One region of the Streptomyces sp. NPDC006643 genome, then DNA from elsewhere that is predicted to be linked to it. Evidence: riboswitches for the same ligand, from Rfam matches in the RefSeq annotation. Region 1 holds a riboswitch; the other holds the start of a gene.
What was found. A riboswitch is a leader RNA that binds a small molecule or an ion and turns the genes downstream of it on or off. The one in region 1 is predicted to bind glycine.
Positions count from the first base shown of each region.

Region 2: it holds a riboswitch for glycine, as region 1 does, so the genes downstream of both, gcvP (aminomethyl-transferring glycine dehydrogenase) here and gcvT (glycine cleavage system aminomethyltransferase GcvT) in region 1, are expected to answer to the same signal.

Region 1 is NZ_JBIAHA010000003.1:249,519-254,378, forward strand. Features, by position in the region: gene glyA (serine hydroxymethyltransferase) at 1-923, opposite strand, end outside; gene gcvH (glycine cleavage system protein GcvH) at 940-1,317, opposite strand; gene gcvT (glycine cleavage system aminomethyltransferase GcvT) at 1,409-2,572, opposite strand; glycine riboswitch at 2,732-2,829, opposite strand; gene ACFYNU_RS06095 (AAA family ATPase) at 2,987-3,661, shown strand; gene ACFYNU_RS06100 (enhanced serine sensitivity protein SseB) at 3,815-4,564, shown strand; gene ACFYNU_RS06105 (enhanced serine sensitivity protein SseB C-terminal domain-containing protein) at 4,696-4,860, shown strand, end outside.
Region 2 is NZ_JBIAHA010000029.1:117,200-122,059, reverse strand. Features, by position in the region: gene ACFYNU_RS32635 (DNA polymerase IV) at 1-647, shown strand, start outside; gene ACFYNU_RS32630 (PRC-barrel domain-containing protein) at 668-1,063, opposite strand; glycine riboswitch at 1,176-1,273, shown strand; gene gcvP (aminomethyl-transferring glycine dehydrogenase) at 1,456-4,341, shown strand; gene ACFYNU_RS32620 (DUF5999 family protein) at 4,495-4,701, opposite strand.

The DNA.
Region 1 (4,860 bases):
ACGTCGTCCTGGACCAGGCGCTCGGCGAGGATCCGGGCGCCGTCCAGCGTGAGCTGCTGGCGCTCCTTGAACTCGTCGGTCGCCGCGACCTTGAAGGACACCGCCTTCGCCGCGATGACGTGCTCCAGCGGACCGCCCTGCTGCCCGGGGAAGACCGCCGAGTTGATCTTCTTGGCCAGCTCCTGCGTGGACAGGATCACACCGCCGCGCGGGCCGCCCAGGGTCTTGTGCGTGGTCGTGGTGACGACGTGCGCGTGGGGCACCGGGTTGGGGTGCAGACCCGCGGCGACCAGACCGGCGAAGTGCGCCATGTCGACCATCAGATACGCGTCGACCTCGTCCGCGATCCGCCGGAACGCGGCGAAGTCGAGCTGGCGCGGGTACGCGGACCAGCCGGCCACGATCAGCTTCGGGCGGGACTCCTTGGCCAGGCGCTCGACCTCGGCCATGTCGACCTGACCGGTCTCCTGGTCGACGTGGTAGGCGACCACGTTGTAGAGCTTGCCGGAGAAGTTGATCTTCATGCCGTGGGTCAGATGACCGCCGTGGGCCAGATTCAGACCCATGATCGTGTCGCCCGGCTTCAGCAGCGCGAACATCGCAGCGGCGTTCGCCTGCGCGCCGGAGTGCGGCTGCACGTTCGCGTGCTCGGCGCCGAAGAGCGCCTTCACCCGGTCGATCGCGATGTTCTCGATGACGTCGACGTGCTCACAGCCGCCGTAGTAGCGGCGGCCCGGGTAGCCCTCGGCGTACTTGTTGGTCAGGACGGAGCCCTGCGCCTCCATCACGGCGACCGGGGCGAAGTTCTCCGACGCGATCATTTCGAGCGTCGACTGCTGGCGGTGGAGCTCGGCGTCGACGGCGGCGGCGACGTCGGGGTCGAGCTCGTGGAGGGAGGAGTTGAGGAGCGACTTCGAAGACATCACAGTCCCTGGGGTCTCAGTTGCCGGAGAATTCGGTGTACTCGTCGGCGGAGAGCAGGTCCTTCGGCTCCTCCGCGACGCGCACCTTGAACAGCCAGCCGCCCTCGAAGGGTGCGGAGTTCACCAGCGAGGGGTCGTCCACGACGTCCTGATTCGCCTCGGTGACCTCACCCGTCACGGGGGAGTACAGGTCGCTGACCGACTTGGTCGACTCCAGCTCGCCGCAGGTCTCACCCGCGGTCACCGTGTCACCGACCGCGGGGAGCTGGGCGTACACGACGTCGCCGAGGGCGTTCGCCGCGTACTCCGTGATGCCGACCGTCGACACGCCGTCATCGGCGCTCGACAGCCACTCGTGCTCCTTGCTGTAGCGCAGCTGCTGGGGGTTGCTCATGTCGTGAATTCTCCTGTACGCGGGGGAGTGGTGAGGAACATGTGTCTTGCGGAGTGAGACGCGGGGCGCGGTACGCCCCGGCCGGCGGGAGCTACTTCCGGCGCTTGTAGAAGGGCAGCGCGACGACCTCGTACGGCTCGATCGAGCCCCGGATGTCGACCCCGACGCCCGCCGTGCCCGGCGCCGTGTGCGACGCGTCCACGTAGGCCATGGCGATCGGCCGGCCCAGTGTCGGCGACGGGGCGCCCGAGGTGACCTGGCCCACCACCGCGCCGTCCGCCACCACCGGGTATCCGGCGCGCGGCACCCGGCGGCCCTCGGCGACGAGCCCGACCAGCCTGCGCGGCGGCGCGGTCTCCGCCCGCTCGGCGGCGGCCTCCAGCGCCGTACGGCCCACGAAGTAGCCCTCCTTCTCGAACTTGACGACCCGGCCCAGGCCCGCGTCGAAGGGCGTGAGTCCGGTGGTCAGCTCCTGCCCGTACAGCGGCATCCCCGCCTCCATACGGAGGGTGTCGCGGCACGACAGCCCGGCGGGTACGAGCCCGGCGGACGCGCCGGCGGCCATCAGTGCCTGCCAGAGCCCTTCCGCGTGCCGGGGCTCCACGAACAGCTCGAAGCCGTCCTCACCCGTGTAGCCGGTACGGGCGATCAGGGCCGGCACCCCGGCGACGGTGCCGGGGAGCCCGGCGTAGTACTTGAGCCCGGCCAGATCGGCGTCGGTCAGCCCGGCGAGGATGCCGGGCGACTTCGGGCCCTGGACGGCGAGCAGCGCGTACGCGTCGCGGTCGTCGCGCACCTCGACGTCGAAGTCCGCGGCGCGGCCGGTCAGCTCGTCGAGCACCACCTGCGCGTTGGAGGCGTTCGCGACGACCATGAACTCGGGGTCGCCGTGCGTGTCGAGCCGGTAAACGATCAGGTCGTCCAGGATCCCGCCGTCCTCCTGGCAGATCATGGTGTAGCGGGCGCGGCCCACGGCGAGGGTGCCGATGTTGCCGACCAGCGCGTAGTCCAGCGCCTCGGCCGCCTGTGTGCCGGTGACGGTGATCTCGCCCATGTGGGAGAGGTCGAAGAGCCCGGCGTTCGTCCGGACGGCGAGGTGCTCCTCACGCTCGCTGGCGTAGCGCAGCGGCATGTCCCAGCCGGCGAAGTCGGTCATCGTGGCGCCCAGCGAGCGGTGCACGGCGTCGAGCGCGGTGAGGCGCGGCGCGTCGGGACCGGCCGCTTCGGGGGCGGGGGTGTGAGACGTATTGCTCATAGGTGTGGCTCCCAGGGCATGACAGAGAGGACGATCCTCCCCATCTGTCATCGGAACCTGAGAGGTTCATCACGACGTGTACGTACACGTACGCATACGGAGGTCGTGACTTGCACCTTGGGTGGAAGCGCCTGACGGCGATTCGCTTTTCAGATCTGCCTCGTCCGCGCGGTACTGGGCCTGAGAGATTCAAGGGAGGGACTTGCTCCTTCGGCGCCCGGCACCAACGGTGACCGGGACTCTCCCGCGCGGATTCGAACGGCCGTTATGGAGTTGGCGCGCACATCATCGCACGCGTCGGCCTCGGCCGACAGGGCGGTGATCAGCAAAAGGCTTGGTGCCGTATTACCAGTTCTTTACACTTGGTGGGCAAGGGTCATCGGCCACGGCGATGGACCCGACAGGGGGAGAGCGATGACGTTGCAGCGGTCCCGTGCAGGAGCGTACGCGACGACCGAGGGGGTGCCCGCCCAGCCGGCAGCGGTCCCCCGCAAGGCCCTGGCGGCGGTCCGGCCGGTCGTGCGCGACCTGCGGGAACGGGGGCCGCGGGGCCCCCGGCGCCTGGCGTTCGGCGACGGCGACGTGGTCGTGGTCTCGGGTCTGCCGGGCAGCGGGAAGTCCACGCTGATCGGCCGGGCGGCGCGCGGACGGGGCGTCGACTCGCAGGACACCCGCGACCGCTGGGCGCGCAGACTGCCCACCCGGTTGCCGTACGCCGTCTACCGCCCTCTGGTACGTCTCGCGCACTACGCGGGGCTACGGCGGGCGCTGCGCTCCGGCGAGAGCGTCGTCGTGCACGACTGCGGCACGCAGGCGTGGGTCCGCCGCTGGCTGGCGCGCGAGGCCCGTCGCCGGGGCGGACGGCTCCATCTGATCCTGCTCGACGTGACCCCGAAGACGGCCCGCGCCGGCCAGCGCGAACGGGGCCGCGGGGTGTCCGGCTACGCCTTCGCCCGCCACCGCCGCGCGGTCTCCCGCCTCGTCGCGTCGGCGGAATCCGGCCACCTGCCGCCGGGCTGCTCGTCGGCGGTCCTCCTGGACCGCGACGCGGCGGGGGCGCTGGAGCGCATCGACTTCCCGGCGTCCTGAGCGCCACGCCCCACGCTCACGCGGGCGCACCCCACCGGGTGCCGGCGGCGGCCCGGGAGCCGGGCCGGGCCCGCGCGCGACCGGTCGCCGCGGCAGTGCTTTCCGGGCGTTAGGGTTTCCGCGGCGGGCAGTGGCGAGAAGCGGGAGAGCGCAGTGAACACAGCATGGCCGGGCAACGAGTTGGAAGAGGTGCTCGCCGCCTCGCTCGGCAACGACGCCGCGGGTGGACGGCTCGTCGAGGTGCTCGGACGCAGCCAGCTCTGGATACCGCTGCCCAACGGCGGCGGGCCCGACAGCCCCGGTCTCGATCTGCCCACCATGGAGATCGACGGCGTGCCGTACGTCCCCGTCTTCAGCTCCGAGCAGCAGTACCTCCAGTGCGTGGGGGCGCACATGGCCTTCACCGTCGCCCCGGCCCGTGAGTTCGCCCGCGGCCTGCCCCCGCGGCTCGGCATCGCCGTGAACCCCGGCGGTACGGTCGGCGCCCCGCTGCCGCCGCCCGCCGTCGCGGAGCTGTGCCGGGTCGGCCGTACGCCGCTGGACGGCCCCGCGAGCGGCGGACGGGTGCGGCTCTTCGAGCCGGACTGGCAGGAGGACCCCGTCGACTTCCTGACCGCCGCCGCCGAGGAGTTCGAGGCGTCCGGCGTCATCCTCTCCGCCCGCCGCGGCCTCGCCAGCATCGAGGGCGAGCCCCCGGTGCTCTTCGTCGGCGTGCAGCTCTCCTCCTGGGAGGCCGCCGAACGCAACGCGCCCATGGACGCGCTCGGCCGGGCGCTCGGCCGCGTACACGTCGGCTGGCCGGTCAATCTCGTCCTGCTCGACGCCACCCAGGACCCGGTCGGCACCTGGATGCTGGAGCGGGTGCGGCCCTTCTACCAGCGCGTCGCCGCCCCGCCCGGGTAACACGCCGTCGCGACCGGCCCCGGAACCGGCCATGACCCGCCGGTCTAAGCTGGTTTGATGGCCTGGCCGGCTCGGGCCCGAAGCGGGGGAGGCCGGTCCAAACAGTGGATCGACGAGGGGCGGGACCAAGAGTGAGCGCGTCAGGCACCGCGGCGACGGGGCAGGTCGAGCACATGCTGCGCCAGGTGACGCCAGGACGCTACGACGCCTACGAGGCGCTGCTCCAGGCACTCGCCGACGGCTCCGCCGGCCAGGTGTGGATGCTGCTCTGGCACGGCCGCGCGGGCTCGCCCGAC
Region 2 (4,860 bases), on a different contig from region 1:
ACGACCGGACGCGGGTCAGGACCGAGGTCGACCGGCTGGCCGAGCGATGTGTGCGGCGGCTGCGGGAGTCCGGGCACTCGGGCCGGACCATCGTCCTCAAGGTGCGGAGGTACGACTTCTCGACGCTGACCCGCTCCGAGACGCTGCGGGGGCCCACGGACGACCCGGGCGTGGTGCGGGAGGCGGCGGGGAGGCTGCTGGAGTCCCTGGACACCACCGGTGGGGTGCGGCTGCTGGGGGTGGGGGTCACCGGGCTGACCGACTACACGCAGGAGGACCTGTTCGCACAGGCGGCGGCGGACGCGGCAGACGCGGCGGACACGGCCGGTGGCGAGGGCGACGCGGAGGCCGCCCAGGACACGGCGGACGAGGTCGTGGACGAGGGTCCGCCGCCGGTGCCGGAATCAGGGGACGAGGTGGCCGCCGAGCGGCACTGGCCCGCGGGGCACGACGTGCGCCACGCCGAGTTCGGCGCGGGGTGGGTGCAGGGCAGTGGCGTGGGGCGGGTCACCGTACGGTTCGAGGAGCCCACGTCGGTGGCGCCGGGGCGGGTGCGGACCTTCCGTACGGACGATCCCGACCTGGAGCTGTCGCAGCCGCTGCCGCTGGTGGCCGTATCGCCGGACATCGAGAACCGGCCGGAGTGACGGCCGGCGCGGGCGGCGGGCTACTCGGCGGGGTCGTCGCGGCCCGCCACGCGCCCGAAGTCGCGGTCGGCCGGGCGGGAGGGCTGTTCCGGGGCCGCGGGCTCCGGGAGGGCCAGCCGGTAGTGGTGGTAGAGCTGGATCTCCTGGTCCGGGGAGAGATGGCGGCCGACGCCGAAGTCCGGGGCGCCCTTGATCAGGCCGCGCTCGTACGGGACGTGCAGGGACTCGTTGCGGTAGGTGCTGGGGGCCAGGGGCACGAACGCGTCCCGGCTGAACAGTCCGGTCCGTACCGCCGCCCACTCCGGCACGCCCGTGGCATCGTCCAGATACACCTCGTCGACGGTGCCGATCTTGTGCCCGTCGCGGTCGTACGCCTTGCGGCCGATCAGGCTGCGCGGATCGATGTCGGTCTGCACGGTCCCTCCAACTGGTCGCACATGCTCCCTCACCCTACGAAAGGGCACATCCGGGGTATCGGCCACTCGAAGTCCGATGTGAAAGCTCGCTGGTAGGCTGGTGAACGGCTGTCGACCCCGTGCGGGAGAGCCGTCCGGTGAGACTGCCGGAGGCGCCGAAGGAGCAAATCCTCCCCGGAAACTCTCAGGCCCCCGTACCGCATGGACGAGGTCACTCTGGAAAGCAGAGCAGGTGTCGGACGGCATCCGCTCTCACCGACGGTGAAAGTCGGTTCGCCTCGCGTGCGAGGTGGACCGGTGAAACTCTCAGGTTGATGACAGAGGGGGAGGCCGTCCGGGCACCCGTGTGTCGGTGCCCCTCGCAGGTCGCGCCAGACCAGGAGGCCTCCCGTATGACAGCCCACCGCACACCGCTCTCGCAGCTTGAGCGAGGAACCCCCTTCGAGCGGCGCCACGTCGGCCCCGACGCCGCCGCGCAGGCGAAGATGCTCGCGCAGGTCGGCTACGGCTCGCTCGACGAGCTGACCGCCGCCGCGGTGCCCGACGTGATCAAGAGCGCCGAGGCCCTGCGGCTGCCCGACGCGCGCACCGAGGCCGAGGTGCTGGCCGAGCTGCGCAGTCTCGCCGACCGCAACCAGGTCCTGGCCCCGATGATCGGCCTCGGCTACTACGGCACCTTCACGCCGCCGGTGATCCTGCGCAACGTGATGGAGAACCCGGCCTGGTACACCGCGTACACGCCGTACCAGCCCGAGATCTCCCAGGGCCGCCTGGAGGCGCTGCTCAACTTCCAGACCGTCGTCGCCGATCTGACCGGTCTGCCGACGTCGGGCGCCTCCCTGCTGGACGAGGGCACCGCCGCCGCCGAGGCCATGGCGCTGGCCCGCCGGGTCGGCAAGGTGAAGGACGGTGTCTTCCTGGTCGACGCCGACGCGTTGCCGCAGACCGTCGCCGTGATCCGCACCCGGGCCGAGCCCGCCGGGGTCGACGTCGTCGTCGCCGATCTGTCCGACGGGATTCCCGCCGAGATCGCCGAGCGCGGTGTCTTCGGTGTGCTCGTCCAGTACCCGGGTGCCTCCGGAGCCGTACGGGACATCAGGTCCGTCGTCGAGCAGGCCCACGAGCTGGGCGCGATCGTCACCGTCGCCGCCGACCTGCTGGCCCTCACCCTGCTCACCTCGCCCGGCGAGCTGGGCGCGGACATCGCCGTCGGCACCACTCAGCGGTTCGGCGTCCCCATGGGCTTCGGCGGACCGCACGCCGGCTTCATGGCCGTACGCGAGAAGTTCGCCCGCAGCCTGCCCGGACGGCTCGTCGGAGTCTCGGTGGACGCCGACGGCAACAAGGCGTACCGGCTGGCGCTCCAGACCCGCGAGCAGCACATCCGCCGCGAGAAGGCCACCAGCAACATCTGCACCGCGCAGGTGCTGCTCGCCGTGATGGCCGGAATGTACGCGGTCTACCACGGGCCCGACGGACTGCGCGCCATCGCCGAGCGCACCCACCGCTACGCGACGGTCCTCGCCGACGGCCTGCGCGCGGGCGGCGTCGAGATCGTGCACGAGGCGTTCTTCGACACGCTGACCGTACGGGTCCCCGGCCGCGCCGCCGAGGTCGTGGCCGCCGCGCGCGAGGGCGGGGTCAACCTCCGCCTCGTCGACGCCGACCTCGTCTCGCTCGCCTGCGACGAGACCACCGGGCGCGCCCAGCTCGCCACTGTATGGGCCGCCTTCGGCGTCACGGGTGACATCGAGGCGCTGGACGCCACCTCCCGCGACGCGCTGCCCGACGCCCTGCTGCGCACCGACGACTACCTCACGCACCCGGTCTTCCACCAGCACCGCTCCGAGACCGCGATGCTGCGCTATCTGCGCCGGCTCGCCGACCGTGACTACGCGCTGGACCGCGGCATGATCCCGCTCGGATCCTGCACCATGAAGCTCAACGCCACCACCGAGATGGAGCCGGTGACCTGGCCGGAGTTCGCCGCGCTGCACCCCTTCGCGCCGGCCGACCAGGCGCAGGGCTATCTCACGCTGATCCGCGAGCTGGAGGAGCGCCTGGCGGAGGTCACCGGGTACGACGCGGTGTCGCTCCAGCCCAACGCGGGCTCGCAGGGCGAACTCGCCGGACTGCTGGCCGTACGGGCGTACCACCGCGCCAACGGGGACACCGGCCGCACCGTCTGTCTCATCCCGTCGTCCGCGCACGGCACGAACGCCGCCAGCGCGGTCATGGCCGGTATGAAGGTCGTGGTCGTCAAGACCCGCGAGGACGGCGACGTCGACGTCGAGGACCTGCACGCCAAGATCGAGCGGCACGGCGACGAGCTGGCCGTCCTGATGGTCACCTACCCCTCCACGCACGGCGTGTTCGAGGAGCACATCACCGACATCTGCGCGGCCGTGCACGACGCCGGCGGTCAGGTGTACGTCGACGGCGCGAACCTCAACGCGCTGGTGGGTCTCGCGAAGCCGGGCCGGTTCGGCTCGGACGTGTCGCATCTGAACCTGCACAAGACCTTCTGCATCCCGCACGGCGGCGGTGGTCCCGGTGTCGGCCCGGTCGGCGTGCGGGCCCACCTCGCGCCGTATCTGCCCAACCACCCGCTCCAGCCCGCGGCGGGCCCCGAGACGGGCGTCGGGCCGATCTCGGCGGCCCCCTGGGGCTCGGCGGGGATACTGCCGATCTCCTGGGCGTACGTCCGGCTGATGGGCGGCGAGGGGCTGAAGCGCGCCACGCAGGTCGCCGTCCTGGCCGCCAACTACATCGCGAAGCGCCTGGAGCCGCACTTCCCGGTCCTGTACGCGGGTCCGCACGGGCTCGTCGCGCACGAGTGCATCGTGGATCTGCGTCCGCTGTCGAAGGCGACCGGCGTCAGCGTCGACGACATCGCCAAGCGCCTCATCGACTACGGGTTCCACGCGCCGACGATGTCGTTCCCGGTGGCCGGCACGCTGATGATCGAGCCCACCGAGAGCGAGGACCTCGGCGAACTGGACCGCTTCTGCGAGACGATGATCGCGATCCGCGCCGAGATCGAGAAGGTCGCCTCGGGCCACTGGCCGGCGGACGACAACCCGCTGCGCAACGCTCCGCACACGGCCGCCGCGCTGGGCGGGGAGTGGGAGCACGCGTACAGCCGTCAGGAGGCGGTCTTCCCGGCCGGGGTCTCGGCCGCCGACAAGTACTGGCCGCCGGTCCGCCGGATCGACGGGGCGTTCGGCGACCGCAATCTGGTGTGTTCCTGCCCGCCGCTGGACGAGTACGACAACTGACGGACGGCGAACGGCCGCGGGGCCGGGGGTGCGTCGACGGACGGCGTACCCCGCCCGGCCGCGGTGTCCTCACGCCACCGGTGCGTCGGGCCATGCGTCGGGGCCGGTACGGAGTGATGTCTCCGGCCGGCCCCCTTCGTACGGACGGTGGCGTCAGGCCGCCGTCATCACCTGTCCGGTCCCGGACGGCCGGTGCGGTGCGATGATCTGGCCGTCGGGCAGCAGCTCACCGGTGTCCTCGAAGAGCAGGACGCCGTTGCACAGCAGGCTCCAGCCCTGTTCCGGGTGGTGAGCCGCGAGCCGGGCGGCTTCCCGGTCGGCTGAGTCGGCTGTCGGGCAGGCAGGTTGGTGCTGGCACATGGGTAGGTTCTCTCGCTGCGTCGTGGTGAGTGTCCTGCGGCTCGATGTGTTCATGGCCGCCCCCCGGTTTCTGTTGGTCCGTACCCCAGTGTTGCCCCACGGGCGTCGTTCCGCAGGGATTTCGCGGCAGCGCTTGTCTCTGCTTAAGGACGTGTCACC